Regions from separate parts of the Shigella dysenteriae genome, predicted to be linked through region 3. Evidence: predicted binding sites of a transcription regulator. Region 3 holds the regulator's gene; each other region holds the start of a gene.
The links. Region 3 encodes CRP, which controls carbon source genes, mostly activating them, when cyclic AMP is high. Its sites were predicted from a motif close to ATGTGANNNNNNTCACAT; they were not measured.
Positions count from the first base shown of each region.

Region 1: the regulator CRP is predicted to act here: its motif matches at 7,181-7,198, upstream of hpt (hypoxanthine phosphoribosyltransferase).
Region 2: the regulator CRP is predicted to act here: its motif matches at 3,997-4,014, upstream of udp (uridine phosphorylase).

Region 1 is NZ_CP055055.1:744,265-754,638, reverse strand. It holds gene panC (pantoate--beta-alanine ligase) at 1-270, shown strand, start outside; gene HUZ68_RS03560 (RpnC/YadD family protein) at 366-575, opposite strand; gene rpnC (recombination-promoting nuclease RpnC) at 644-1,516, opposite strand; gene panD (aspartate 1-decarboxylase) at 1,790-2,170, shown strand; gene HUZ68_RS03545 (polysaccharide deacetylase family protein) at 2,174-3,403, opposite strand; gene HUZ68_RS03540 (PTS sugar transporter subunit IIA) at 3,467-3,907, opposite strand; gene HUZ68_RS03535 (ABC transporter permease) at 4,012-4,782, opposite strand; gene HUZ68_RS03530 (ABC transporter ATP-binding protein) at 4,779-5,705, opposite strand; gene can (carbonate dehydratase) at 5,814-6,476, shown strand; gene hpt (hypoxanthine phosphoribosyltransferase) at 6,517-7,053, opposite strand; gene gcd (quinoprotein glucose dehydrogenase) at 7,259-9,649, shown strand; gene cueO (multicopper oxidase CueO) at 9,851-10,374, opposite strand, start outside.
Region 2 is NZ_CP055055.1:4,969,093-4,979,466, reverse strand. It holds gene ubiB (ubiquinone biosynthesis regulatory protein kinase UbiB) at 1-77, opposite strand, end outside; gene ubiJ (ubiquinone biosynthesis protein UbiJ) at 74-679, opposite strand; gene ubiE (bifunctional demethylmenaquinone methyltransferase/2-methoxy-6-polyprenyl-1,4-benzoquinol methylase UbiE) at 693-1,448, opposite strand; gene rmuC (DNA recombination protein RmuC) at 1,543-2,970, opposite strand; gene udp (uridine phosphorylase) at 3,111-3,872, opposite strand; gene HUZ68_RS23730 (dienelactone hydrolase family protein) at 4,134-4,949, shown strand; gene metE (5-methyltetrahydropteroyltriglutamate--homocysteine S-methyltransferase) at 4,989-7,250, opposite strand; gene metR (HTH-type transcriptional regulator MetR) at 7,486-8,439, shown strand; gene bioP (biotin transporter) at 8,327-9,226, opposite strand; gene yigL (sugar/pyridoxal phosphate phosphatase YigL) at 9,302-10,102, opposite strand; gene pldB (lysophospholipase L2) at 10,110-10,374, opposite strand, start outside.
Region 3 is NZ_CP055055.1:4,362,305-4,372,678, forward strand. It holds gene slyD (peptidylprolyl isomerase) at 1-219, opposite strand, end outside; gene HUZ68_RS20935 (YheV family putative zinc ribbon protein) at 314-514, opposite strand; gene kefB (glutathione-regulated potassium-efflux system protein KefB) at 524-2,329, opposite strand; gene kefG (glutathione-regulated potassium-efflux system ancillary protein KefG) at 2,329-2,880, opposite strand; gene HUZ68_RS20950 (ABC transporter ATP-binding protein) at 3,011-4,924, shown strand; gene HUZ68_RS20955 (hydrolase) at 4,924-5,946, shown strand; gene HUZ68_RS20960 (YheU family protein) at 5,940-6,158, shown strand; gene HUZ68_RS20965 (phosphoribulokinase) at 6,212-7,081, shown strand; gene HUZ68_RS20970 (OsmC family protein) at 7,136-7,540, opposite strand; gene crp (cAMP-activated global transcriptional regulator CRP) at 7,842-8,474, shown strand; gene HUZ68_RS20980 (YccS/YhfK family putative transporter) at 8,525-10,374, shown strand, end outside.

The DNA.
Region 1 (10,374 bases), 1.5 Mb from region 3:
GCGGAACAACGTAAAATTGCGCCCGGTCTGTACAAAGTTTTAAGTTCAATTGCCGACAAATTGCAGGCTGGCGAACGGGATCTCGATGAAATTATTGCTATTGCCGGGCAAGAACTGAATGAAAAAGGCTTCCGCGCCGATGATATTCAGATTCGCGATGCCGACACGTTGCTGGAAGTCTCTGAAACCAGCAAACGAGCTGTGATTCTGGTAGCCGCCTGGCTTGGCGATGCCCGCCTGATCGACAACAAGATGGTCGAACTGGCGTAATACTTAACTGGCGCTACGGCTGATGGCGCCAGTTATTAATTTGCCCTACGTCATGGCGATGACGTCTGTAAGTGATTATTCATATCGCTGGCAATTTAGTTAGAGTTAATTAGCTTATCAATCTCTGTAAGAGGTAAAGTTGTCACCTCTGCAACGTCTTCCCGAGACATCCCTTTACTTAGAAAACGCTGGGCGAATTCCTGTCTTACCTTCTGGAGTTCCTCTTGATATCCCTTCTGAAATCCCTTCTCTTCAAACCACTGCGCCAACGTCTGCCTGGTTTCTCTCCGTGTCTTTATTTCCATAGGTTCCCTTAATTATCTGGTCAGTTAACAATAACAATTATCTGGCTATAACTGATGATGCAGACAACTTAGTTAATCAGCTTATCAATCTCGGCAAGGGGTAAATTTGCCATCTCTGCAACGTCTTCCCGAGACATTCCTTTATTCAGAAGACGCAGGACGAATTCTTGCCTTTCCTCCTGTCTTCCCCTCTCTTCAAACCACTGCGCCAGCGTCATCATAGACTCCCCTCCCGTTTCCCTGTCTCTCAGCACACCATAAAACAAATCCGCTTGTTCAGTATGACCGCGTTGCAGCATATAGTTTTGCATGGCAACTAACTGACTTCCGCTAGTGTACCCTTCGTCAATCAGCGTGACCAGTTGCTCCAGCAATAACATTAAGTCGCGCTGGCGAATATGCTTTTGCAGTAGTTCGAGAATCGCAATCCGCCGATGTTGCATGATTTCGTCATCCGGTGTGATAGTGATATCCACCAGCGGAAAAGGACTGTTATAGACGCGTCGCGCCAGCTCCGGCGAGTAAAACATATCAAACCAGCACATTGAGAGCGGATAAGGTGTGGTCTCGCCCTGATAAAACAGTATCGGCACCACCAGCGGCAGCTTATCGTGATCCGCCTCCAGATGCCGGTGCATGGCAGCAATAGAATAACGCATCATGCGAAAGGCCATTTTCTTATCCGGCTTGCTTTGGTGTTCAATCACAACATGCAGATAACCGGGATTGCCCTGCATTTGCACGGAATAGAGCACGTCCGTGCTGTGTCCTTTCAGGCTCTCTTCAATGAAACTCCCCGACTCTAAATGAAGCGTGTTGAGGTCACAAAGTTCTCGTAATTCCACTGGCAAATGTATCTCCAGAAAGTCGCGAGCCGTCTCCGCGTGCATTAAAAATTGTTTAAACACTGCATCATGCGGTGTGGTACTCGGTGCATCCATCTTCCCTGCCTTCCGTGTTGTCTTGCGTGAAGGCAGTATCCAGTCAAGGTGTACCATCGTCAGCCACCTCTTTAGTGTTTACCGAGCAGCGTTCAGAGAAATTTCAATTGGTTACAGCCGTTACATGGCACGCTTCGGCGCGGTACGCAAACTGCTGATGCAAATGCCGTCAGATGAGTAGACACTAAACAAAAATCGGGCAATACTGCGTGAGAATTTCCTCAAAGCAGGCACCGCCTGCTTCGTTAACGACAGGGTAGAAAGGTAGAAGTTATGATTCGCACGATGCTGCAGGGCAAACTCCACCGCGTGAAAGTGACTCATGCGGACCTGCACTATGAAGGTTCTTGCGCCATTGACCAGGATTTTCTTGACGCAGCCGGTATTCTCGAAAACGAAGCCATTGATATCTGGAATGTCACCAACGGCAAGCGTTTCTCCACTTATGCCATCGCGGCAGAACGCGGTTCGAGAATTATTTCTGTTAACGGTGCGGCGGCCCACTGCGCCAGTGTCGGCGATATTGTCATCATCGCCAGCTTCGTTACCATGCCAGATGAAGAAGCTCGCACCTGGCGACCCAACGTCGCCTATTTTGAAGGCGACAATGAAATGAAACGTACCGCGAAAGCGATTCCGGTACAGGTTGCTTGATTGTTATCCCTGCGGCTGGTTACTCACCAGCCGCGACATCGTCTCCAGCGAATCCGTTCTTAAGATATAAAGTCGTTTTAGTAACAACGGATTATCCCCCGGTTTTACTTTGCCTTTCATGGTTGTCACCGCCAGGTGAAATCCGGCATCGTTTGCTGCCTTCACGGCTTTGTCATTAAATCCGCCAAACGGATACGAAAGATACCAGACATGCGGATTAAATTGCGCCAGAGCGCGGCGTGAACGTGCAAAATCAAACAGAATATTGTGCTCACTACGACTCAGTAATATGGGGCGGCGATAACCATCTACCCGATGCAAAAAATGGGTATGTGACTGGAAATCAAATACATCGCGAATTTCGTTAAGCTCAGAAACGCTCATAAATTGCAGCGATTTTGGTTCCCACTTCTGCGGGTGACGTTTGATGCGCGAGGTAACAATAAACGCCGTCGCCTTCATGCCATATTGTTTCAACACAGGATACGCATAGCGGCTCACCGACTTGAGGCCATCATCAAAGGTAATCACCACCGCTCGCGCAGGGAGATTGATCTTATTCTTCACGTAACCTTCCAGCTGCGCCATGCTCAGTGTCGCGTATCCCCTGTCGCGCAGCCAGGCCATCTGGTTATTGAAAGCGCGTACCGAGGTGGTCGTCGAAGTATGGCGAAAACGGGTGTTTTCTTCGTCGCGCAGAATATGGTGATAAGTTAGCACCGGAAGGCCATTATCGGGTTGGGCATCCAGCGCGCTGATATAGGCCAGTCGATCGCCAATACGGACCTGATACCAGGTTTGATTTAACCTGTCTTTCAGTTTATGCAAAATCGGGTAGCGCAAATTGTCCGCCAATCCCCCAAATGGCGCACTGCCCACACTCGGCGCGTTATAGACCGGCGTATCTTTCCAGGTAACTAAGTTCTGATTACTCAGCGGCTTGTTGAGGTCACCCAAACCGTCTTCAACTTTTTGTCGCCCCTGAACCGGCTCGAGATGGCCTTTATCGATAAACCCTTTACCAAAGCCAAAATTAAATGCGTAATAACTTGCGGCAGTGGGCTCCACGGCAATGATTTGTCCGGCCCGAATATTCCCCACGGTCACCATCTTGTCGCCAATTTGAGCCCAGACCGCAGCATTTTCGATGGTTTGCATATAACGGGCAGGTAACGCGGCACTGACACTTGCGGTAAACAGCATCAGCAGGAGAATAACAGCTTGTTTGTACATGAAAAAATAACCGAGGGTGAAACAACGCTTTTATTGTAGCAAAAGCGCCATCAGAATCGCGGGTTAATACTCATACAAATTATGTTTGAGGACGAAAGGCGGATTTTTTTGTTGTTGGTGCCAAAGACTACTCACCTCCGGCGCACCCAGTTCGACAATACGCTCGCGAAACTCTGAACTGGTCATGGTTTCACGGCAAGCCATCATCTGTTCAATTAACGGTAACGTGACACCAGAAATCACTTCGCAACGGGAGTGTTTGTGGCTTAATAATGAAGCCACGCGATACGGTGGCGCTCCGGCTATATCGGTTAAGAAGATGACACCCTCACCAGAGTCCGCTTCATGCAGAGCATCGCACATCATGCGGCTGAGCATATTAGAGCTTAACCCACGCCAGAAATTCACGGCCCGGCACTGAAGAAGCGCCCCATGTTTTTTCTCCAGCGCATCCAGTATCTCTTGCGCCCGGTCATCGTGACAGGTAATTACCCAACCTAACATCGCCTTCCTCCTTAGCCGAAAATCAGTCTACCCTGACCATTGTTGATAAAGGGTGATAGCCGTCAAAACTCCTCTCCCCCAAATCCAGAGGAGAGGAAATAGCCTTAGCTACGCAAACCACGTCCACGTTGGATCAGCGACCAACAGATCAAATAAAACGCCACAATAAAGACCACCAGTACGCCAAAGGTAGTGACCAGCGGAACATCATTGATACCGAGGAAGCCGTAGCGGAAACCACTGATCATATAAACGATTGGGTTCAGGTGCGACAGCCCTTGCCAGAACGGCGGCAACAAAGTCAGTGAGTAAAAGACCCCACCCAAATACGTGAGTGGCGTTAACACAAAGGTTGGCACCAGGCTGATGTCATCGAACGTTTTGGCAAACACACCGTTCAGCAAACCCGCAAGGGAGAACAACACCGCCGTGAGCACCAGGGTTAAGGCAACGAATACCCACGAATGCACCTGAAACGGCACAAAAAACAGTGAAATTGCCGTCACCAGAATGCCAACAAACAGACCACGCGCCACGCCACCGCCGACATATCCGGCAATAATGACGTGAGTCGGAACCGGCGCTACCAGCAGCTCTTCAATATTACGCTGGAATTTGGCACCAAAAAATGATGACGCGACGTTGGCGTAGGCGTTGGTGATCACCGACATCATGATCAGCCCCGGTACGATGAACTGCATGTAGCTGAAGCCATGCATATCGCCAATACGCGAACCAATCAGGTTACCGAAAATAATAAAGTAAAGGGTCATGGTGATGACTGGCGGCACCAGCGTCTGCACCCAGATACGCATAAAGCGATGGATCTCTTTCGCCCAGATGCTTTTTAGCGCCACCCAGTAAAGATGCATCATGCGCGATCTCCTTGTTTTTCATTAACCAGTGAAACAAACAGCTCTTCCAGACGGTTAGCTTTGTTACGCATACTTAATACCTGAATGCCCTGCTCACTTAACTGCGTAAATACGCTGTTGATCCCCTGCTCACGCAGCACTTCAACTTCCAGCGTCGCGGTATCGACCAGTCGATACTGATAGCCATCGAGCTTCGGTAACGGACTTTTCGGTGCGAGATCGAGAATAAAGGTTTCCGATTTCAGCTTCGCCAGCAGCGCCTTCATCGAGGTATTTTCCACCAGCTCACCGTGTTGAATAATGCCGATATTGCGGCACAGCATTTCTGCTTCTTCCAGGTAGTGTGTGGTGAGAATGATGGTGGTGCCTTTGTTGTTTAAATCCTTCAAAAAGCCCCACATTGAGCGGCGAAGTTCAATATCCACGCCTGCAGTCGGCTCGTCGAGAATCAGTAGTTTAGGTTCATGCATTAACGCACGGGCAATCATTAAACGGCGCTTCATCCCGCCAGATAACATGCGCGCACGTTCGTTGCGTTTTCCCCATAAATCGAGCTGCTTAAGATATTTTTCGCTGCGGATGTACGCCTCTTTGCGCTCCACACCGTAGTACCCTGCCTGATTCACCACAATTTGCTGCACGGTTTCAAACGGGTTGAAGTTAAATTCCTGCGGCACCAGTCCCAACTGACGTTTAGCGTTCACGACATCTTTCTCGAGATCGTAACCAAATACGCTGACCCGCCCGGAGGTTTTATTTACCAGAGAGCTGATAATACCGATAGTGGTCGATTTCCCGGCCCCGTTCGGCCCGAGAAGCGCATAAAAATCACCCGCTTCGACCTGCAAATCTATTCCACGAAGCGCCTGAACGCCGCCTGGATAGGTTTTTTTAAGCTGTTGAAGTTCCAGTGCAATGGTCATAAATTTTTACTTACCTTACGTTCTTACACTTTATCTGTGGTTTAAATCGTCCCGGAGTTGCCCTATATTAGCCAAACGTAATTATTTGGTTACAGGTCGTTAACCTCCATGAAAGACATAGATACACTCATCAGCAACAATGCACTATGGTCAAAAATGCTGGTGGAAGAGGATCCCGGGTTTTTTGAGAAACTGGCACAAGCGCAAAAACCGCGCTTTCTATGGATTGGATGTTCCGACAGTCGCGTTCCTGCAGAACGTTTAACCGGTCTTGAGCCGGGCGAACTCTTTGTTCACCGTAATGTTGCTAACCTGGTCATTCACACCGACCTGAACTGCCTTTCCGTGGTTCAGTATGCAGTGGATGTACTCGAAGTTGAACACATTATTATCTGTGGCCACTACGGTTGCGGCGGCGTACAAGCCGCAGTTGAAAACCCGGAACTGGGGCTTATCAACAACTGGCTGCTGCATATCCGTGATATCTGGTTCAAACATAGCTCATTGCTCGGCGAAATGCCGCAAGAGCGCCGTCTGGATACCTTGTGTGAACTGAACGTCATGGAACAGGTGTATAACCTGGGCCACTCCACCATTATGCAATCAGCGTGGAAACGCGGGCAGAAAGTTACCATTCACGGCTGGGCCTACGGTATTCACGACGGCTTGCTGCGTGATCTGGATGTCACAGCGACCAACCGCGAAACCCTTGAGCAACGTTACCGTCATGGGATTTCCAACCTCAAGCTGAAACACGCCAACCACAAATAAAAATGCCATGCCGGATGCAACACATCCGGCAACTTCACACTTACTCGTCCAGCAGAATCACTTTGCCGATATACGGCAGATGACGATAACGCTGTGCGTAATCAATGCCGTAACCCACCACAAACTCATCCGGGATCGAGAAACCGATAAATTCAACCGGGACGTTCACTTCACGACGGGACGGTTTATCCAGCAGCGTACAAATCGCCAACGACTTCGGTTCGCGCAGGCTTAAGATCTCACGCACTTTCGACAGTGTATTCCCCGAGTCGATGATATCTTCAACAATCAGCACGTCCTTGCCACGGATATCTTCATCCAGATCTTTGAGGATTTTCACATCACGGGTGGTGGACATGCCGCTACCGTAGCTGGAGGCGGTCATAAAGTCGACTTCATGAGATACCTGAACTTCACGGCACAGGTCCGCCATAAACATAAATGAGCCACGCAGCAGACCCACCAGCACCATATCGCTGCCGCTGTCTTTGTAACGCTCAGTAATCTGACGACCCAGTTCGGCGATACGCGCTTTAATCTCCGCTTCGGGGATCATTACTTCTACAGTATGTTTCATATCTCTAACCATATGATTTAAAAACAAATCACTTCGCACGGGCAGGTTTTGGCACCGCAACAAAGCGCAAGACACGCAGTATACCAGTAAAACTATTCATTCGCGGAATCTGTTAATAAAGCTCGAATTGTGATGACGGTCACACATGTTAAAACCTATAATTAATTGCTACCAAAATATTAATGAATTGAAATGGTGTCTCTTTATGGCAATTAACAATACAGGCTCGCGACGATTACTCGTCACGCTAACAGCCCTTTTTGCAGCGCTTTGCGGGCTGTATCTACTCATTGGCGGAGGCTGGCTGGTCGCGATTGGCGGCTCCTGGTACTACCCTATCGCTGGCCTTGTGATGCTCGGCGTCGCCTGGATGCTGTGGCGCAGTAAACGTGCCGCGCTTTGGCTATACGCCGCCCTGCTACTCGGCACCATGATTTGGGGCGTCTGGGAAGTTGGTTTCGACTTCTGGGCGCTGACTCCGCGCAGCGATATTCTGGTCTTCTTCGGCATCTGGCTGATCCTGCCGTTTGTCTGGCGTCGCCTGGTCATTCCTGCCAGCGGCGCAGTTGCCGCACTGGTGGTGGCACTGCTGATTAGCGGTAGTATCCTGACCTGGGCCGGATTTAACGATCCGCAGGAAATCAACGGCACCTTAAGCGCCGATGCCACACCTGCGGAAGCTATCTCACCCGTTGCCGATCAGGACTGGCCTGCCTATGGTCGCAATCAGGAAGGTCAACGCTTTTCACCTCTGAAACAAATTAACGCCGATAACGTCCATAATCTGAAAGAAGCCTGGGTGTTCCGTACTGGCGATGTGAAGCAGCCGAACGATCCGGGCGAAATCACCAATGAAGTGACGCCGATTAAAGTGGGCGACACCCTTTACCTGTGTACCGCTCACCAGCGCCTGTTTGCGCTCGATGCCGCCAGCGGCAAAGAGAAATGGCATTACGATCCTGAGCTGAAAACTAACGAGTCTTTCCAGCACGTAACCTGCCGTGGCGTCTCTTATCATGAAGCCAAAGCAGAAACGGCTTCGCCGGAAGTGATGGCGGATTGCCCGCGTCGTATCATTCTTCCGGTCAATGATGGTCGACTGATTGCGATTAACGCTGAAAACGGCAAACTGTGCGAAACCTTCGCCAATAAAGGCGTGCTCAATCTGCAAAGCAATATGCCAGACACCAAACCGGGTCTGTATGAACCGACTTCGCCACCGATTATCACCGATAAAACCATCGTGATGGCAGGTTCAGTTACCGATAACTTCTCAACCCGCGAAACGTCTGGCGTGATCCGTGGTTTTGATGTCAACACCGGGGAGCTGCTGTGGGCTTTTGATCCGGGCGCGAAAGATCCGAACGCAATCCCGTCTGACGAACACACCTTTACCTTTAACTCGCCAAACTCGTGGGCACCAGCGGCCTATGACGCGAAGCTGGATCTGGTGTATCTGCCGATGGGCGTGACAACGCCGGATATCTGGGGCGGTAACCGCACACCGGAACAGGAACGTTATGCCAGCTCGATTCTGGCGCTGAATGCCACAACCGGGAAATTGGCGTGGAGCTACCAGACCGTTCACCACGACCTGTGGGATATGGATCTTCCGGCACAGCCGACGCTGGCGGACATCACCGTTAATGGTCAGAAAGTGCCAGTTATTTACGCTCCGGCGAAAACCGGCAACATTTTTGTGCTCGATCGTCGTAATGGCGAACTGGTGGTTCCGGCACCGGAAAAACCGGTTCCCCAAGGTGCTGCCAAAGGCGATTACGTTACCCCTACTCAACCATTCTCGGAACTGAGCTTCCGTCCGACGAAAGATTTGAGCGGTGCGGATATGTGGGGAGCCACCATGTTTGACCAACTGGTGTGCCGCGTGATGTTCCACCAGATGCGCTATGAAGGCATTTTCACGCCGCCATCTGAACAGGGCACGCTGGTCTTCCCGGGTAACCTGGGAATGTTTGAATGGGGCGGGATTTCCGTTGATCCAAATCGTGAAGTGGCAATTGCCAACCCAATGGCACTGCCGTTTGTTTCGAAACTGATCCCACGCGGTCCGGGTAACCCGATGGAGCAGCCGAAAGATGCCAAAGGCACGGGTACGGAATCCGGCATTCAGCCACAGTACGGTGTACCGTATGGTGTCACGCTCAACCCGTTCCTCTCACCATTTGGTCTGCCATGTAAACAGCCAGCATGGGGTTATATCTCGGCGCTGGATCTGAAAACTAATGAAGTGGTGTGGAAGAAACGTATTGGTACGCCGCAGGACAGTATGCCGTTCCCGATGCCTGTACCGGTGCCGTTCAATATGGGTATGCCGATGCTGGGCGGGCCAATCTCCACGGCGGGTAACGTGCTGTTTATCGCCGCTACGGCAGATAACTACCTGCGCGCTTACAACATGAGCAACGGTGAAAAACTGTGGCAGGGTCGTTTACCAGCGGGTGGTCAGGCGACGCCAATGACCTATGAAGTGAATGGTAAGCAGTATGTGGTGATCTCCGCAGGCGGTCACGGTTCATTTGGTACGAAGATGGGCGACTATATTGTGGCTTATGCCCTGCCGGATGATGTGAAGTAAGACTTGCTCAGATTGCTGACAACGTGCGCGTTGTTCATGCCGGATGCGGCGTGAACGCCTTATCCAGCCTACAAAATTGTGCAAAATCAATGGATTGCACAGGTGGCGTAGGCCTGATAAGCGTAGCGCATCAGGCAGATTTGCGTTTGTCATCAGTTTAATGCCCGGAGAGATCCGGGCATATTCCCGAATACGGTCTTTTTATACCGTAAACCCTAACATCATCCCCGTATCTTCATGCTCCAGCAGATGGCAGTGCGCCATATAAGCATGTTCTTTCGGTGCGTCGTGATTAAACTTCACCAGCACTTCACTGACATTGCCTTCTACCTTAACGGTATCTTTCCAGCCCGCGCGATGAGCCGCTGGCGGTTTGCCATTTTCTGACAAGATACGGAACTGCGTGCCGTGAATATGGAACGGATGCAGCATCATGTCGCCCACGCCAGAGATAACCCAACGTTCGTACTGCCCTTTCGCCGCCGCAAACATCGGCTTATTCATATCAAACGCCTGACCGTTGATTTTATTGGCATGGTGGAAATCGAACTTCCCGCCGTGGTTCATATGATTCATATTGCCGTGCCCCATATGGCCCATCATCTGGCTGTGATCCATTCCGGCCATCGCCTGATCGCCATATTTCTCCATTAGCATCTGCATCCCCATCATATCGAGCATCGGGTCCATAGAAAGTTGCAGCTTGCGTACCGTCAGCCCTTCCA
Region 2 (10,374 bases), 610 kb from region 3:
GGGATCAGTTCATCAAGTCCGTAGCTTAAAAAAGTGCGAATGATGAAATATAGGCGCCGTACTTCACCTGGCGTCATTTAGCCTCCAGTTTTTCCAGCCGTTTGGTCAGGGCATCAACAGCACGCTCGACGGCAGCCGTCTCTTCCGCAAACCAGGCCACTTCAAGCGGACCGGGTGCCATACGCCACTCTTCAGTAATGGCTTCCGCCACATAACGTTGCTGGCGCTTAATGCCGTGATGCAGGAACTTTGCGCCTCCGCGCATGGCTTTGCTGATTCCTTCAGCGGCGATATCACCGGTATAAGGGGCCAGCAGTTCCGCAGGGTCGAACTCTGCCAGATCTGCCAGCGCAACGAAGTTTTGCACCACCTGAATATCGCCCTGCACTTCCAGCTCACCACTGCGAATCAGGGCGGCAAGCTGCTGGCGATCGCGAAGTTTCGGCAACACACTGGCGTAGGCGATAACGGTGCAGTCAGCATCGCCTGCCCATTCGCCCAGTACATCAACCTGGCGTTCGCTGAACACCAGAATCAATGACGTCGAAAAGCCTTTTACCTCCACGCGCAGCACTTTGCCCAACAGACGCGAGCGGGCCGTTTTCAGCGCGGGTGAGCGATACAGGAAGGTGTTGAGCAGACTTTCAATTCCTGCCGTCACTAAAGGTTTAAAAGGCATTTCCGGTCTCCTGTCAGAACTTATAACCACGATGCAGCGCCACAACCCCTGCCGTCAGATTGTAGTAGTCGACACTTTCGAATCCGGCATCCTGCATCATGGCTTTCAGGGTATCCTGATCGGGATGCATACGGATGGATTCTGCCAGATAACGGTAGCTGTCGGCGTCGTTCGCGACCAGTGAGCCAATACGCGGCAGCACATGGAAGGAGTATGCATCATAGGCTTTGCTCAGCGGCTCGATAATTGGCTTCGAGAACTCAAGCACCAGCAGGCGGCCGCCGGGTTTCAGCACGCGATACATTGAACGCAGTGCTTTATCTTTGTCGGTGACGTTACGCAGACCAAACGAAATGGTGATGCAATCAAAGGTGTTATCCGGGAACGGCAGCGCCTCAGCGTTCGCCTGAACATACTCAACGTTGCCAATCACACCGATATTACGCAGCTTCTCGCGGCCCATTTTGAGCATGGATTCATTGATATCAGCAAGGACCACTTTGCCAGTTTCTCCGACCAGGCGGGAGAATTTCGCTGTCAGGTCGCCGGTGCCACCAGCCAGATCCAGCACGGTCTGCCCACGGCGTACGCCGCTGCAATCAATCGTGAATCGCTTCCACAAACGATGAATACCAAATGACATCAAATCATTCATGACATCGTATTTTGATGCCACGGAATGGAAAACGTGGGCGACCATATCCGCTTTTTGTTCCTTCGCGACGGTCTGAAAACCAAAGTGCGTCGTTTCTTGTGACTTATCCACCATCTCAATGCCTGCTCATCAAAAAATTGTTCCAGAAGTGTAACAGATTGGGCGTCGATGCCCTAGATTTCTACCCGGCTTAACTACTCCCAATGGGCTAGCGCGACTGCTGATTATATTCATCATCGCGTTGATAAGCTTCATCATTCGGCTGCTCCGGAACCGACCGAAGTCGATACTCTTCATCCTGGCTCACCGCCTGTTCAGCCAAATCCGGATTAATCTCGCGTTTAATTTCTACTCCTAAACCGCGAAACGCTTCTGCCTGCGCCAGCACATTTCCGCGACCTGAAGAGAGTTTTTTCATTGCCTGGCGGTAGTTATCCTGCGCTTTGTCGAGACTTTGACCAATCGCTGACATGTCATCGACGAACAAACGCATCTTGTCGTACAGCTTGCTGGCACGATCGGCGATTTGCTGGGCGTTGCGGCTTTGATGCTCATAACGCCACAGGTTGGCGATAGTGCGCAGCGCCACCAGCAGCGTAGTCGGGCTAACCAGCATGATATTGTTTTTCAACGCTTCGGTGATCAGCTCCGGCTGGCGGTCAAGCGCCAGTAAAAAAGCGGGTTCAACGGGAATAAACATCAGCACGTAATCCAGAGTTCGCAGCCCCGGCAGCTGTTGATAATCTTTGCGTCCCAGCAAACGGATATGGTTACGCACCGACGCGATATGTTCCTGTAGCGCGCTTTCGCGGGTGTAGTCGTCTTCGGCGTTAAAATAGCGTTCATAGGCGACCAGCGTCATTTTGGCGTCGATCACCACATCTTTTCCCTGCGGCAGCCGCACGATGACATCCGGCTGCATCCGCGAGCGGGCGTCATTTTCGATGCTGACCTGGGTTTCATATTCATACCCTTCACGCAGACCGGAAGCCTCCAGCACCCGCGTCAATACTACCTCGCCCCAGTTGCCCTGGGTTTTATTGTCGCCTTTCAGCGCGCGCGTCAGGTTGATCGCTTCCTGGGCCATTTGCGCGTTGAGCTGCTGGAGATTGCGAATTTCGTGGGTCAGGGTATGGCGTTCTTGTGCTTCTTTACCAAAGCTGTCCTGAACCTGACGGCGGAAACCGTCCAGTTGTTCACGTAGCGGCGACAACAGGCTGTTCAGGCTCTGACGGTTTTGCTCATCAACCCGGCGATTGCTGTGCTCAAAAATACGGTTGGCGAGGTTTTCAAACTGCTCACTGAGGCGCTGCTCGCTGTTAATCATCTGGCGAATTTTATCGTCAGCATGTTGCTGTGCGGCTTCCATCCGCGTGGTTACTTCACGCAGATCGGCCTCCAGAGAGGTGTTAATACTTTGCAGGCTGCGCACTTCGTTATTGAGTAACTCGCACTCGGCGCGCCAGTGCTCGCTTTGGGTAATTTGTTGTTTTGCCGCGCTTAACTCCGCGACCATCTCTTCACGTTCAGCTAATTGCTCGGCTTTTTGCTGCGCATGTTGATAACTGGCAAACAGCCAGCCAATTGCCACACCCACCAACGCAATAACTGCGTAAACCATGATTGAGAAATCCACAACGCCTCCTGACGCAACAACTTACCCGCACAAAATAGAATTGTGCTGTACAAACGTCCAGTTGGAAAGGCATTTCCTGCGAGGCGCTACGCAAAAATACAAAAGGCCGAACGCGTCGGCCTTCAGACAGGAGAAGAGAATTACAGCAGACGACGCGCCGCTTCCACCACGATTTTCACCGCATGGCTTTCGGTTTGTTTCATCGTCTCAGCATTCGGGATCTCTTGCTGGGTGCGGTTAACGATAACACCCGCTACCATACCGGCACGCAGGCCCTGACTTGCACACATGGTCAGCAGGGTTGCAGATTCCATTTCATAGTTCATTACGCCCATCGCCTGCCACTCTTCCATAGAACCTTTAAAGTGACGAACTACGCGACCAGAGTAAGTATCGTAACGTTCCTGACCTGGGTAGAAGGTATCAGAAGAAGCTGTCACGCCAACGTGAGTTGTCGCGCCAATGGATTTCGCAGCTTCAACCAGCGCAGTCGTACATTCGAAATCAGCGACAGCCGGGAATTCCAGCGGTGCGAAGTGCAGGCTCGCGCCATCCAGACGGACAGACGCCGTGGTAACCAGGACATCACCCACATTAATATGCGGCTGAATAGCGCCCGTTGTACCGATACGCAGGAAGGTGCGAATGCCCAGCTGTGCCAGCTCTTCAACAGCAATAGAGGTAGACGGGCCGCCGATACCGGTAGAGCAGACGATAACAGGTTTACCATCCAGCTCTGCACGCCAGGTAGTGAATTCGCGGTGAGATGCCAGCTTAACCGGCTTATCCATCAGCGCGGCGATCTTTTCCACACGATCCGGGTCGCCAGGGACGATGGCAAGCGTAGCCCCTTGTAAATCGTTTTTAGTGAGGCCGAGATGAAAAACATCAGACTTGGACATATACAACTCCTCTGTGAATCGGTTTAGTCAGAAGAAGCAAAAAGACACTTTACCGAAGGGTTTAACATTTTTTCGTGATACTCATCACCATGACGCAAATGCGTTGCATAAATTTACCCACCAAAAGTGATTCAAATCACATAAATCACTCTTCATTCTGCAGGACTGCATAAAAGATGAGCCGATTCAGGCAATGTGATTTGTTGCATGCTGACTATAGTTAACATTGCGCAACATTTTTATAAGGGTACGGAGAATACCATGGCAACAACACAACAATCTGGATTTGCACCTGCTGCATCGCCTCTCGCTTCGACCATCGTTCAGACCCCGGACGACGCGATTGTGGCGGGCTTCACCTCTATCCCTTCACAAGGGGATAACATGCCTGCTTACCATGCCAGACCAAAGCAAAGCGATGGCCCACTGCCAGTGGTCATTGTAGTGCAGGAAATTTTTGGCGTGCATGAACATATCCGCGACATTTGTCGCCGTCTGGCGCTGGAGGGGTATCTGGCTATCGCACCTGAACTTTACTTCCGCGAAGGCGATCCGAATGATTTTGCCGATATCCCCACGTTGCTTAGCGGTCTGGTAGCAAAAGTGCCTGACTCGCAGGTGCTGGCCGATCTCGATCATGTCGCCAGTTGGGCTTCCCGCAACGGCGGCGATGTTCATCGTTTAATGATCACCGGATTCTGCTGGGGTGGACGTATCACCTGGCTGTATGCCGCGCATAATCCACAGCTAAAAGCCGCAGTGGCGTGGTACGGCAAACTGGCGGGCGATAAGTCGCTGAATTCACCGAAACAACCTGTTGATATCGCAACCGATCTTAACGCGCCGGTTCTCGGCTTATATGGTGGTCAGGATAACAGCATTCCGCAGGAGAGCGTTGAAACCATGCGCCAGGCGCTGCGGGCTGCTAATGCGAAAGCAGAGATTATCGTGTACCCGGATGCCGGGCATGCATTCAACGCTGATTATCGCCCGAGCTATCATGCCGAATCTGCGAAAGATGGCTGGCAGCGTATGCTGGAATGGTTTAAGCAGTATGGAGGGAAGACGTCGCTGTAATGAGAAAAGACCGGGTGGTATTACCACCCGGTTTGGATTTTACCCCCGACGCAAGTTCTGCGCCGCCTGCACCATATTCGCCAGTGCTGCGCGGGTTTCTGGCCAGCCGCGCGTTTTCAGGCCACAGTCCGGGTTGACCCACAGGCGCTCTGCCGGAATGCGTTTTGCCGCTTTCTTCAGCAAGGCTTCAATCCATTCCACGCTCGGTACGTTTGGCGAGTGAATGTCATAGACGCCTGGACCGATTTCATTCGGATAATCAAACTCTTCGAACGACTCCAGCAACTCCATGTCAGAACGCGAGGTTTCGATGGTGATGACGTCTGCGTCCAGCGCCGCAATCGAATCCATGATGTCGTTGAACTCGCAATAACACATGTGAGTGTGGATTTGTGTGTCATCTTTCGCCACGGCGGCGTTGATACGGAAGGCCTCCACGCCCCACTGGAGATATGCATCCCAGTCGCTACGACGCAGCGGTAAACCTTCGCGCAGCGCCGGTTCATCAATCTGGATGATGCCAATTCCTGCGGCTTCCAGGTCCGCCACTTCATCACGCAGCGCCAGCGCAATTTGTTTGGCGATGGTTTCACGGCTGACATCTTCACGCGGGAACGACCAGCAGAGAATCGTCACCGGGCCGGTCAGCATCCCTTTCACCGGTTTGTCGGTCAGCGATTGCGCATACTTCGCCCACTCCACGGTAATCGGTGCCGGGCGGCTAACGTCACCAATGACAATCGGCGGCTTCACGCAGCGGGAACCGTAGCTCTGTACCCAACCGTTTTGCGTAAAGACAAAGCCATCCAGGTGCTCGCCAAAGTATTCCACCATGTCATTACGCTCGGCCTCGCCATGTACCAGCACATCCAGACCTAAACGTTCCTGCTCAACAATGGCCTGCCTGATATGTTCCGCAATACCCGTACGGTAGTTGTTGGCGTCGAGATTGCCCTTTTTGAAATCCAGACGCAGGGTACGAATTTCCGTGGTTTGCGGGAAGGAACCAATAGTGGTGGTCGGCCACGCTGGCAGTTTAAAACGCGCACGCTGGGCTTCAGCACGCACTTCATAAACGTTCGCACGCTGGCTGTCCTGAGCAGTGATCGCCGCCAGACGCTTTTCTACCGCCGGATTATGTACGCGGGTTGAGTGACGGCGCGCCTGAATCGGAGCGCTCCACTCTGCCAGAGCGGTCGTATCACCGCTGTTTAGCGCATCGCGCAGCAGTGTGAGTTCATGGCATTTTTGCAGGGCGAAGGCAAACCAGCTTTTCACTTCTGCATCAAGACGCGTTTCCACGCTCAGGTCGATGGGGCTGTGCAGCAATGAGCAGGAAGAAGCTACCCACAAATCGCGTTTGCCGACAATGTCCTTAATTTGCGCATATTTCTCGGTAAGATCGGCGCGCCAGACGTTACGACCATTGATCAGACCAGCAGACAGTAGCCAGTCTGAAGGCAGGCGCTTGTGCAGTTCAGCAACGTCATCTTTACCATGTACAAGGTCCACATGCAGACCCTGAACAGGCAGCGCCGTAATCGTGTCGAGGTTTGGCGTTACGCCTTCAAAATAGGTGGTCAGCAGCAGATTCACCTGGCCCTGAAGTGCCTCGTAAGCGGGTTTGTATGCGTCCAGCCACGCCTGAGGTAGTTCCAGTACCAGCGCCGGTTCGTCGATCTGTACCCACTCAATGCCGCGTTTTGCCAGTTCTGCCAGCACTTGCTGATAAACCGGCAGAATGTCGTTCAGCAGGCTCAGGCGGTCAAACTGTTCACCTTTCACTTTCCCCAGCCACAGGTAAGTAATCGGCCCCAGCAGCACAGGCTTGACCTTGTGGCCCAGCGCCAGCGCCTCGTCCACTTCCTCCAGCAGCTGCGTCCAGGTCAGTTTGAACTGTTGGCCTTTAACGAACTCCGGCACCATGTAGTGATAGTTGGTGTTAAACCATTTGGTCATTTCCGCCGCCGCCGCAGGTTCGCCAGTCGGCGCACGTCCACGACCAATACGGAACAGGGTGTCGATATCTACCGAACCATCTTTGTTCTGATGACGCGCCGGAACGTTACCCAGCAGCAGACTGGTGGTCAGTACATGATCGTACCAGGCAAAATCGCCCACCGGCAGCAGGTCGATACCCGCTTGCTTTTGTTGATCCCAGTGACGAGCACGCAATTCACGCCCTACCGCCAGCAGTTCTTCACGCGTGGAGTTCCCCGCCCAATAACTCTCTTGCGCTTTTTTCAGCTCGCGACGCAGGCCAACGCGAGGGAAACCGAGGGTGTGATTCAATATTGTCATTTTTCTTCCTCTAATTATATGTAAATCCTATGGATTTTGAATTTAGGGAAGGCGGCAAGTTTATTCATCCCCGGGAGCTTACTGAAGTAAGTGACCGGGGTGGAGAAACGCAGCCAACGCACCATAAATTTAAAAGACGAAGGATTTTAGCCGTCCAGATGTTTACACATCCATAATTGGCGGTTACTGTATATTCCTCAAGCGCAAATTATTCATGCCGAAGTGAAGGACTTTCATGATCGAAGTAAAACACCTGAAAACGCTACAAGCGTTGCGGAACTGCGGCTCGCTCGCAGCCGCTGCGGCGACGTTGCATCAGACGCAATCCGCCCTGTCTCACCAGTTTAGCGATCTGGAACAACGCCTTGGCTTCCGGCTCTTTGTGCGTAAGAGCCAGCCGCTACGCTTTACACCGCAGGGAGAAATCCTGTTGCAACTGGCAAACCAGGTGCTGCCGCAAATCAGCCAGGCACTGCAAGCCTGTAATGAACCGCAGCAGACACGCCTGCGCATTGCCATTGAGTGCCATAGCTGTATTCAGTGGCTGACGCCCGCGTTAGAAAATTTCCATAAGAACTGGCCGCAGGTCGAGATGGACTTTAAATCGGGCGTGACGTTTGACCCGCAGCCTGCGTTGCAACAGGGCGAGCTGGATCTGGTGATGACGTCCGATATTTTGCCGCGCAGTGGACTGCATTATTCGCCGATGTTCGATTATGAAGTGCGTCTGGTGTTAGCACCTGACCATCCACTAGCGGCGAAAACGCGTATCACGCCGGAAGATCTCGCCAGCGAGACGCTGTTGATTTATCCGGTGCAGCGTAGCCGACTGGATGTCTGGCGGCATTTTCTTCAGCCGGCAGGCGTCAGCCCATCACTGAAAAGCGTCGATAACACCTTATTGTTGATTCAGATGGTTGCCGCGCGGATGGGCATTGCCGCGCTGCCGCACTGGGTGGTGGAGAGTTTTGAGCGCCAGCATCTGGTGGTGACCAAAACCCTGGGCGAAGGCTTGTGGAGCCGGCTGTACGCCGCCGTGCGCGATGGCGAGCAGCGTCAGCCGATTACAGAAGCATTTATTCGCTCAGCGCGCAATCACGCCTGCGATCATCTGCCGTTTGTGAAGAGCGCGGAGCGACCCACTTACGATGCACCCACAGTGAGGCCAGGATCACCAGCGCGCCTGTAATAAACGTTGGCCAGTGCGGCTGTTGGTGCCAGATAGCCAGGTTTACCAGCAGCCCTGCCGGAACGTGCATATTATTCATAATGCCCAGCGTTCCGGCGTCTACTTGGGTTGCGCCGTAGTTCCACATAAAGTAGCCAATCCCGGAAGCCACCACGCCAAGAAACACCAGAATGCCCCATTGCAGCGAGGTTTGCGGCATTTTCTGCGCATTTCCCAGCAAGAACCATGCAATTACCGCCACCAGGAACGCGCCAAGATAGAACCACGCAAAGGCGTTATGCTGCGGCATCGGGCGAGTTTCCATCAGGCGTTTGTAACCCACCATGCCGATGGCAAAAGTGATATTGGAGAGTTGCACCAGCAACAAGCCAGTCCAGAAATGGTCGGTGACCTGATCATAGCGAATAATCCCGGCACCAATCACCGCCAACAAGGCGCTAAAAGCATAGCCCCAGCGCAGACGGCGCTTACTCATGATGTCATAAATCAGCGTGATGTAGAGCGGCGTCAGTACGGTGAACAGCAGCAGTTCGGAGACCGTCAGGTAGAGATACGCGCGGAAACTCAGCATATACATCACGCCGAGCTGCATCGCGCCCACCAGCATATACAGGCCGACTGTTTTCAGGCTATTGCCACGGGTACGCAGAAACGGCAGAAAAACGAGTGCCGCCAGGCCAACGCGCACCAGCACCGCAAAATAGCTATCGACGTGCCCCGCAAGGTACTCGCCATAAAAGCTAAAGGAGAAGGCCCACAGAATCGTGGTGATGATAAGTAGCGCCACAATGGAAAACTCTTTGATTAACGAGTATCCATTGTAGCGAAGTATCAGGTTGACAATTGACCAAATAAAGAACGATTACGATAAATAGAGTTTACGCAGATAATGCGGCACCGCGTCGTCGGCATTAGTACCAATCACTTCCAGCTCGGGATGAAGGTCTTTCAGACGCTGGTGCGCACTGCCCATAATGCAGCCTTTCCCCGCCATCGACAGCATTTCGGCATCGTTCATCCCGTCACCAAACGCAATACAATCCTTCAGGCTGTAGCCCAGTTTCTTCGCCACCGCTTCCAGCGCATGGCCTTTTGAAACGCCGCCCGCCATCACTTCCAGACAGGTTAAGGTAGAGAAACTGACGTTGACGCGATCGCCCCAACGAGCGTTAATCGCCTGCTCCAGCGGCAGCAGTTGTTCATGGGAATCGCAGGTGAAGAACACTTTGCTGACGCCTTCCGGCTCCAGTAATCCAGGCTCATACAGCGCATATTTGAACACCGCTTCTTTAAAAAAGCGCATCTCTTCCGGGCGATGGCGATTCATAAACCATTCGTCGTCGCGATAAACGTTAGTAATGATGTCCGGATTGTCGTTGACTACGCCAAACAGATCGCTGGCAATGTCGCGATCCAGGTTATGAGCAAAAATCAGATTACCATCCAGATCGTGAACGCGCGCACCATTGGAGGTAATCATGTAAGACTTAATCTCCAGATTATCGCGAATTTGCCCCACATCAACGTGGTGACGACCGGTCGCAAACACAAAGTTGATGCCGCGCGCGGTGAGCAGCTTCAGGGTTTCTTTGGCGTAAGGGGATAACGTATGGTCGGGAGAAAGTAACGTGCCATCTAAATCAGACGCAACAACCTGGTACATAAGAAATTTAAACCTCTGTAGAGCGGTTTCCGCTGGGTGAGTTATGCCTGTTGAAAAAATCAACGATGGCGTGGAGCGCAACTGAGCGCATTGCGTCCTTTTCAAAAAGGATCTCATGGTACGCACCTTTAATTACCAGCGGTCGTCCCCCTTCGACAGGATGGCCCGCGGCGGTGCGGAGTTCACAAAAACGGTCGTGCATGCGGTTATCCACCACGCGTTCCTCTTCAGCTTGTAAGAGAAGCGTTGGCGTGGCGTCATCACCCGCACCG
Region 3 (10,374 bases):
TTCGTCGTACTGACCGTAAGCGTCGTTCGCGCCAACAGCGACATCAAATTTGTCGCCAACTTCATGACCTTCCAGCGCCGTTTCCAGGCCAGAGATCAGGGAACCGTGACCATGCAGGTAGTCCAGCGGCGCACTCACCGGAGACTCATCAACCAACACACCGTCTTCTGTACGTACCTGATAGGCCAGGCTGACCACCAGGTCTTTTGCTACTTTCATGATATCTCCTGAGCATGGGAAGAATAGTGGCGCAGATTGTAGCGGAATTCTGCAGCCGTGTACTCACTAGCTTAAAAAAACTCGGCGCATATCGCTAGTCCGGATGAAAAATCCCGATCACTTGCTCATCTTTGCGAACGTGATCGCGGGCTTCTTTGTCTGCTTCTCGCATCTGATGTCCGCACTTAACGCATTCAACAATATCAATATTATTTTCGCGCCACATCGCCATTGAATCCTGCGCCTGACAGGCCGGGCATTTTGCGCCCGCAATAAAACGTTTTCGGATTGCCATCTTTACCCTCTACTCAAATTCATCCCAGCCGTCCAGCTGGCGTCGTTCTTGTTGCATTTCACGCTGGAAAATCTCTTCCAGTTCGCGTCGGGCTTCCCTGGCGCGAGAAATTTGTACGGTATCGGCATGCATTGGGATGAGCTCTCGCAGCATCCGCATATCCAGGCGGCGAAAATGCAGTTGCGCCCGCTGTGCCTGATGCGGATGCATGCCAAGCGTGACCAGCGTCTTGCGCCCCAGCTCTAACGCACTGGAGAATGTTTCACGGGAAAACTGCGTCACCCCTGCCTGTAATAACTCATGCGCTTCCACACGTCCGCGCGCTCGCGCAAGAATATGCAAATGCGGAAAGTGCTGCTGGCATATTTCCACCAGCTTCATGGTGTCTTCCGGCTCGTTACAGGTAATGACGATAGACTCAGCGGCCTCTGCACCCGCAGAACGTAAAAGATCGACCTGCGTGGCATCACCGTAATAAACTTTGTAGCCATATTTGCGCATCAGGTTAACGGCGCTGATATCCCGCTCCAGCACGGTAATGCGCATTTTATTTGCCATCAGCAAACGACCAATCACCTGCCCAAAACGCCCGAAACCGACCACAATCACCTGCGGTTTATCATCGTTGACCCATGGTTTTTCGTCTTCTTCCTCCGGTCCGTTAAACTGGCGGGATAGCCATTTATCTACCAGCTTCATCAGCAGCGGCGTGGTCATCATGGAAAGCGTCACCGTCACCAGCAACAGCGCCATCTGGTCGCCCTGGAATAAGCGTTGTGAAGAAGCGGTAGAAAAGAGGACAAAGGCAAACTCACCGCCCTGACTCAACACGCCAGCAAACTGCATCCGCTCTGAGCTACGCACGCCATACAATCGCGCCAGCAGATACAGCACGAGAATTTTCACCGCCACCAGCACAACCACGCTTATCACTACCCACAACAGATGGGTATAAAGCACCCCGAGGTTGAGCGACATGCCGACAGAGATAAAGAACAAACCGAGCAGCAAGCCTTTGAAGGGATCGATAGCCGTTTCCAGTTCATGGCGATATTCACTTTCCGCCAGCAGCACGCCCGCAATAAACGTACCGAGCGCCATCGACAGCCCCAGCGCGTCCATAAACAATGCGGAACCCAATACCAGCAGCAGCGTCGCGGCGGTGAACACTTCCCGCACGCCAGAAGCTGCAATAAAACGGAATACCGGACGCAATAAATAGCGCCCGCCAATCAGCATGCCGACAAACGCCAGCACCTTCATGCCGATCTTCATCCAGTCGAAATGTTCGTCTGCCGAACCCGCCAACAACGGCACTAACGCCAGTGCCGGGATCACCGCCAGATCCTGAAACAGCAGTACCGAGAAACCTAACTGGCCGGATTCGCTGCGATTCATCCCTTTCTCACGCATCAATTGCAACGCCATTGCAGTTGAAGACATCGCAAGGCCAATGCCACCGACCACCGCCGCCTGCCAGGCGAAATCCGTCAGCATCAATAATCCCGCCAGCAACGCTGCGCTTAACAGCACCTGTGCCGCGCCTACGCCAAAAATCGAACGCCGCAGTTGCCAAAGCTTGGAGGGATTCAACTCAAGGCCGATGATAAACATCAGGAACACCACGCCGAGTTCCGAAAAGTGGAGGATCTCATCGACGTCGCTAATAAACCCCAGCCCCCACGGGCCAATTGCAATCCCTGCCAGCAAATATCCCAACACAGCGCCAATACCCAGCCGCGATGCCAACGGCACCGCAGCCACCGCCGCGAAGAGAAACAGCACTCCTGCAAGTAAAAAATCGGAACCTTCCATCAGCGGCCTCCTGGAGACAGCGGATTTGCCAGCCAGTCACCGTAGGCTCTGGCATGGCTCGCCAGCTCCTGTGCGCTTTGCCGTCTCGCCCAGTAAATAATGATGGGACTTAACCAATGCATCCGGCACATGCCCGCCGCCAGTTCAAAGGGGCGCAGGACATCGCTCATCGGGTAGCGATTCAACGCGTCATAACGGTAAGCACTTTCCGGCTCGCCGGTGGTAATCACACTACGCCAGTACTTTCCCGCCAGTTGGTTTCCTCCCGGCCCGCTGGCAAAACCACGGCTTAATACCCGGTCCAGCCACTCTTTCAGTAGCGCCGGGCAGCTATAGGTATAAAGAGGATGCTGAAAGACAATCACCTCGTGCTCGCGCAGTAATGCCTGCTCACGGGGGATATCAATAAAAAAATCGGGATAGTGCGCGTAAAGGTCGTGCACGGTAACATTGCTGAGCTGCGTGGCCGGTTTAAGCAGTACCCGGTTTGCCACCGAGTCCTGAGATTCCGGATGGGCATACAGCAGCAAAACTTTCGCTGGCTGAGACATCATCCCCCTCCCGGTATGGTTTTTGTGTATAGTCGCTGTTTTGGGCTACCATTGCGCCCGGTGCGGCAGCTCGCCCATACATTACATTATCATAATGATAAGTTAACATAGTCTGAACATACGGCACCTTATGATTGTTTTCTCCTCGTTACAAATTCGTCGCGGCGTGCGCGTCCTGCTGGATAATGCCACCGCCACCATCAACCCCGGGCAGAAAGTCGGCCTGGTGGGTAAAAACGGCTGTGGTAAATCTACCCTGCTGGCATTGCTGAAAAATGAAATCAGCGCCGACGGCGGCAGCTACACCTTTCCGGGAAGCTGGCAACTGGCGTGGGTGAATCAGGAAACGCCGGCGTTACCGCAAGCGGCGCTGGAATATGTCATTGACGGCGACCGTGAATATCGTCAACTGGAAGCGCAGCTGCACGACGCCAACGAACGTAACGACGGGCACGCCATTGCGACCATTCATGGCAAGCTGGATGCTATTAACGCATGGAGTATTCGCTCCCGTGCCGCCAGCCTGCTGCACGGCCTCGGTTTCAGCAATGAACAACTGGAGCGCCCGGTAAGTGATTTCTCTGGTGGCTGGCGTATGCGTCTTAACCTTGCCCAGGCGCTGATTTGCCGTTCAGACTTGCTGCTGCTCGACGAACCGACTAACCACCTCGATCTCGATGCCGTTATCTGGCTGGAAAAATGGCTGAAGAGCTATCAGGGCACGCTGATCCTGATCTCTCACGACCGCGACTTCCTCGATCCGATCGTCGATAAAATTATTCATATCGAACAACAAAGCATGTTCGAGTACACCGGCAACTACAGTTCGTTTGAAGTACAGCGCGCCACCCGTCTGGCGCAGCAACAAGCGATGTACGAAAGCCAGCAGGAACGCGTAGCGCATCTGCAAAGTTATATCGACCGTTTCCGTGCCAAAGCCACCAAAGCGAAGCAGGCCCAGAGCCGCATTAAGATGCTCGAGCGTATGGAGCTGATTGCCCCCGCGCACGTCGACAACCCGTTCCGCTTTAGCTTCCGCGCGCCGGAAAGCCTGCCAAATCCGTTACTGAAGATGGAAAAGGTCAGCGCAGGCTATGGCGATCGCATTATTCTCGACTCGATTAAACTGAATCTGGTCCCCGGTTCGCGCATTGGTCTGTTAGGCCGCAACGGCGCGGGTAAATCGACATTAATCAAACTGTTAGCCGGTGAACTTGCGCCAGTCAGTGGTGAAATAGGCCTGGCAAAAGGGATCAAGCTCGGCTACTTCGCCCAGCATCAACTTGAATACCTGCGCGCCGACGAATCGCCTATTCAACATCTGGCACGTTTAGCGCCGCAGGAACTGGAGCAAAAACTGCGTGACTACCTCGGCGGCTTTGGTTTCCAGGGCGATAAAGTAACCGAAGAAACGCGCCGCTTCTCCGGTGGGGAAAAAGCCCGCCTGGTGCTGGCATTAATTGTCTGGCAGCGGCCGAATCTGCTGCTGCTCGACGAACCGACTAACCACCTTGACCTCGACATGCGTCAGGCACTCACCGAAGCATTAATCGAGTTTGAAGGCGCGCTGGTTGTCGTTTCGCACGACCGTCATTTGCTGCGTTCCACCACTGACGACCTCTACCTGGTTCACGATCGTAAAGTCGAGCCGTTCGACGGCGATCTGGAAGATTATCAACAGTGGTTGAGCGACGTACAAAAGCAGGAAAACCAGACCGACGACGCGCCAAAAGAGAACGCGAACAGCGCCCAGGCACGTAAAGATCAGAAGCGTCGGGAAGCGGAGTTGCGTGCGCAAACCCAGCCACTGCGTAAAGAGATTGCCCGTCTGGAAAAAGAGATGGAGAAGCTGAACGCGCAACTGGCGCAGGCAGAAGAGAAACTCGGCGACAGCGAACTGTATGACCAGAGCCGTAAAGCGGAGTTGACCGCCTGCCTGCAACAGCAAGCCAGCGCCAAATCCGGCCTGGAAGAGTGCGAAATGGCATGGCTGGAAGCCCAGGAGCAGCTTGAGCAGATGTTGCTGGAAGGCCAAAGCAACTGATGGCGCAGATAACGACGACCGATGCCAATGAATTCAGCAGCAGTGCTGAATTCACCCCTATGCGCGGCTTTAGCAATTGTCATCTGCAAACCATGCTGCCGCGTCTGTTTCGTCGCAAGGTGAAATTCACCCCGTACTGGCAGCGGCTGGAGTTGCCCGACGGCGATTTTGTCGATCTCGCGTGGAGTGAAGCCCCTGCACAGGCACGGCATAAACCGCGTTTAGTGGTATTTCACGGGCTGGAAGGCAGTCTCAATAGCCCTTACGCCCACGGTCTGGTTGAGGCGGCGCAAAAGCGCGGCTGGCTGGGCGTGGTGATGCATTTTCGCGGATGCAGCGGTGAACCAAACCGTATGCACCGCATTTACCATTCGGGCGAAACCGAAGACGCCAGTTGGTTTTTACGCTGGCTGCAACGCGAATTTGGTCATGCGCCAACGGCTGCCGTCGGCTATTCGCTCGGCGGTAATATGCTGGCCTGTTTGCTGGCAAAGGAAGGCAATGATCTCCCGGTTGATGCGGCGGTGATTGTCTCTGCGCCGTTTATGCTGGAAGCCTGTAGCTATCATATGGAAAAGGGCTTTTCCCGCGTTTATCAGCGTTACTTGCTGAACCTGTTAAAAGCCAATGCCGCACGCAAGCTGGCTGCCTACCCCGGAACGCTGCCGATAAATCTCGCGCAATTAAAATCGGTACGTCGCATCCGTGAATTTGACGATCTCATCACCGCCAGGATTCACGGCTACGCTGACGCTATCGACTATTATCGTCAGTGTAGCGCCATGCCGATGCTGAACCGGATCGCCAAACCGACGCTGATTATTCACGCTAAAGACGATCCGTTTATGGATCATCAGGTGATCCCGAAACCGGAAAGTCTCCCCCCGCAGGTGGAGTATCAACTGACTGAACATGGCGGTCATGTTGGCTTTATTGGCGGTACATTACTTCATCCGCAAATGTGGCTGGAGTCACGCATTCCTGACTGGTTAACAACGTATCTGGAGGCGAAATCATGTTGATTCCGTGGCAAGACCTCTCCCCCGAAACGCTGGAAAATTTAATTGAAAGCTTTGTGTTACGTGAAGGCACCGATTATGGTGAACATGAGCGTACACTTGAACAGAAAGTCGCCGACGTCAAACGCCAGCTACAGTGCGGAGAAGCGGTGCTGGTATGGTCAGAGCTGCACGAAACGGTCAATATCATGCCGCGCAGTCAGTTTCGCGAATAACCTGCAACCGTCGGCGGACGAGATAATAATGATAGCTAAGTCATGGAGTTACTATGTCTGCCAAACATCCGGTCATTGCGGTAACAGGATCCAGCGGCGCGGGGACCACCACCACCAGCCTCGCGTTTCGTAAAATATTCGCCCAGTTAAATCTGCATGCAGCCGAGGTGGAAGGCGACAGTTTTCACCGTTACACCCGCCCGGAAATGGACATGGCGATCCGCAAAGCGCGCGACGCCGGGCGGCATATCAGCTACTTCGGCCCCGAAGCGAACGACTTCGGCCTGCTGGAACAAACCTTCATTGAATACGGTCAGAGCGGCAAAGGGAAATCTCGCAAATATCTGCATACCTACGATGAAGCCGTACCCTGGAATCAGGTACCGGGAACATTCACCCCCTGGCAACCTTTACCAGAACCCACTGATGTACTGTTTTATGAAGGTTTACACGGCGGCGTAGTCACGCCACAGCATAACGTTGCGCAGCATGTGGACTTACTGGTCGGCGTGGTGCCTATCGTTAACCTTGAGTGGATTCAAAAACTGATCCGCGACACCAGCGAGCGCGGGCACTCACGAGAAGCAGTGATGGACTCAGTAGTGCGTTCAATGGAAGACTATATCAACTACATCACACCGCAGTTTTCCCGCACCCATCTTAACTTCCAGCGCGTTCCCACCGTCGACACTTCAAACCCGTTCGCGGCAAAAGGTATCCCGTCGCTGGATGAAAGCTTTGTGGTGATCCATTTTCGTAATCTGGAAGGGATCGATTTCCCCTGGCTGCTGGCGATGTTGCAAGGCTCATTCATTTCCCACATCAATACGTTAGTGGTGCCCGGCGGCAAAATGGGTCTGGCAATGGAATTAATTATGCTGCCGCTGGTGCAACGATTGATGGAAGGAAAGAAAATCGAGTAACTCTGCTATTACGCCGGATAAAATACTATCCGGCTTCACAACGGGATAGTTAAATCACGCGGCAACCACTTCATACGAGTGAGTAATATTCACCGCTTTTTCCAGCATCAACGCCACTGAACAATATTTCTCGGCAGAGAGATCAACCGCACGCGCAACCGCTGCGTCTTTCAGGTCGCGACCGGTGACGATAAAATGTAGATTAATGTGCGTAAACAGGCGTGGTGCCTCTTCGCGGCGTTCAGAGGTCAATTTTACTTCACAATCGACCACATCCTGACGCCCTTTTTGCAGGATCGAAACCACATCGATGGCACTGCAACCACCCGCCGCCATCAACACCATTTCCATCGGACTTGGTGCTTTATCGCCTGAGTTGCCGTCCATTAAAATCTGATGACCAGAGGCGGATTCGCCCAGAAAAGTTAACCCTTCGACCCACTTCACTCGCGCTTGCATTTTTGCTACTCCACTGCGTCAATTTTCCTGACAGAGTACGCGTACTAACCAAATCGCGCAACGGAAGGCGACCTGGGTCATGCTGAAGCGAGACACCAGGAGACACAAAGCGAAAGCTATGCTAAAACAGTCAGGATGCTACAGTAATACATTGATGTACTGCATGTATGCAAAGGACGTCACATTACCGTGCAGTACAGTTGATAGCCCCTTCCCAGGTAGCGGGAAGCATATTTCGGCAATCCAGAGACAGCGGCGTTATCTGGCTCTGGAGAAAGCTTATAACAGAGGATAACCGCGCATGGTGCTTGGCAAACCGCAAACAGACCCGACTCTCGAATGGTTCTTGTCTCATTGCCACATTCATAAGTACCCATCCAAGAGCACGCTTATTCACCAGGGTGAAAAAGCGGAAACGCTGTACTACATCGTTAAAGGCTCTGTGGCAGTGCTGATCAAAGACGAAGAGGGTAAAGAAATGATCCTCTCCTATCTGAATCAGGGTGATTTTATTGGCGAACTGGGCCTGTTTGAAGAGGGCCAGGAACGTAGCGCATGGGTACGTGCGAAAACCGCCTGTGAAGTGGCTGAAATTTCGTACAAAAAATTTCGCCAATTGATTCAGGTAAACCCGGACATTCTGATGCGTCTGTCTGCACAGATGGCGCGTCGTCTGCAAGTCACTTCAGAGAAAGTAGGCAACCTGGCGTTCCTCGACGTGACGGGCCGCATTGCACAGACTCTGCTGAATCTGGCAAAACAACCAGACGCTATGACTCACCCGGACGGTATGCAAATCAAAATTACCCGTCAGGAAATCGGTCAGATTGTCGGCTGTTCTCGTGAAACCGTGGGACGCATTCTGAAGATGCTTGAAGATCAGAACCTGATCTCCGCACACGGTAAAACCATCGTCGTATACGGCACTCGTTAATCCCGTCGGAGTGGCGCGTTACCTGGTAGCGCGCCATTTTGTTTCCCCCGATGTGGCGCAGACTGATTTATCACCCCGATATCAACTATGCACTTCGACAAACGCTGGTGCTATGTTTGCCCGTGGCCGTTGGGTTAATGCTTGGCGAATTACGATTCGGTCTGCTCTTCTCTCTCGTTCCTGCCTGTTGCAATATTGCGGGCCTTGATACGCCTCATAAACGTTTTTTCAAACGCTTAATCATTGGTGCGTCGCTGTTTGCCACCTGTAGCTTACTGACACAGCTGCTACTGGCAAAAGATGTTCCCCTGCCCTTTTTGCTGACCGGATTAACGCTGGTACTTGGCGTCACTGCTGAGTTGGGGCCATTGCACGCAAAATTGCTTCCCGCATCGCTGCTGGCAGCCATTTTTACCCTCAGTCTGGCGGGATACATGCCGGTCTGGGAACCGTTGCTCATCTATGCGTTGGGCACTCTCTGGTACGGATTGTTTAACTGGTTTTGGTTCTGGATCTGGCGCGAACAACCGCTGCGCGAGTCACTAAGTCTGCTGTACCGTGAACTGGCAGATTATTGTGAAGCCAAATACAGCCTGCTTACCCAGCACACCGACCCTGAAAAAGCGCTGCCGCCGCTGCTGGTGCGCCAGCAAAAAGCGGTCGATCTAATTACCCAGTGCTATCAGCAAATGCATATGCTTTCCGCGCAAAATAATACTGATTACAAGCGGATGCTGCGTATTTTCCAGGAGGCGCTGGATTTACAGGAACATATTTCGGTCAGTTTGCATCAGCCGGAAGAGGTGCAAAAGCTGGTCGAGCGTAGCCATGCGGAAGAAGTTATCCGCTGGAATGCGCAAACCGTCGCCGCTCGCCTGCGCGTGCTGGCTGATGACATTCTTTACCATCGCCTGCCAACGCGTTTTACGATGGAAAAGCAAATTGGCGCACTGGAAAAAATCGCCCGCCAGCATCCGGATAATCCGGTTGGGCAATTCTGCTACTGGCATTTCAGCCGCATCGCCCGCGTGCTGCGCACCCAAAAACCGCTCTATGCCCGTGACTTACTGGCCGATAAACAGCGGCGAATGCCGTTACTTCCGGCGCTGAAAAGTTATCTGTCACTAAAGTCTCCGGCGCTACGCAATGCCGGACGACTCAGTGTGATGTTAAGCGTTGCCAGCCTGATGGGCACCGCGCTGCATCTGCCGAAGTCGTACTGGATCCTGATGACGGTATTGCTGGTGACGCAAAATGGCTATGGTGCAACCCGTCTGAGGATTGTGAATCGCTCCGTGGGAACCGTGGTCGGGTTAATCATTGCGGGCGTGGCGCTGCACTTTAAAATTCCCGAAGGTTACACCCTGACCTTGATGCTGATTACCACCCTTGCCAGCTACCTGATATTGCGCAAAAACTACGGCTGGGCGACGGTCGGTTTTACTATTACCGCAGTGTATACCCTGCAACTGTTGTGGCTGAACGGTGAGCAGTACATCCTTCCGCGTCTTATCGATACCATTATTGGTTGTTTAATTGCTTTCGGTGGTACCGTCTGGCTGTGGCCGCAGTGGCAGAGCGGGTTATTGCGTAAAAACGCCCATGACGCTTTAGAAGCCTATCAGGAAGCGATTCGCTTGATTCTGAGCGAGGATCCGCAACCTACGCCACTGGCCTGGCAGCGAATGCGGGTAAATCAGGCACATAACACTCTGTATAACTCATTGAATCAGGCGATGCAGGAACCAGCGTTCAACAGCCATTATCTGGCAGATATGAAACTGTGGGTAACGCACAGCCAGTTTATTGTTGAGCATATTAATGCCATGACCACGCTGGCGCGGGAACACCGGGCATTGCCACCTGAACTGGCACAAGAGTATTTACAGTCTTGTGAAAT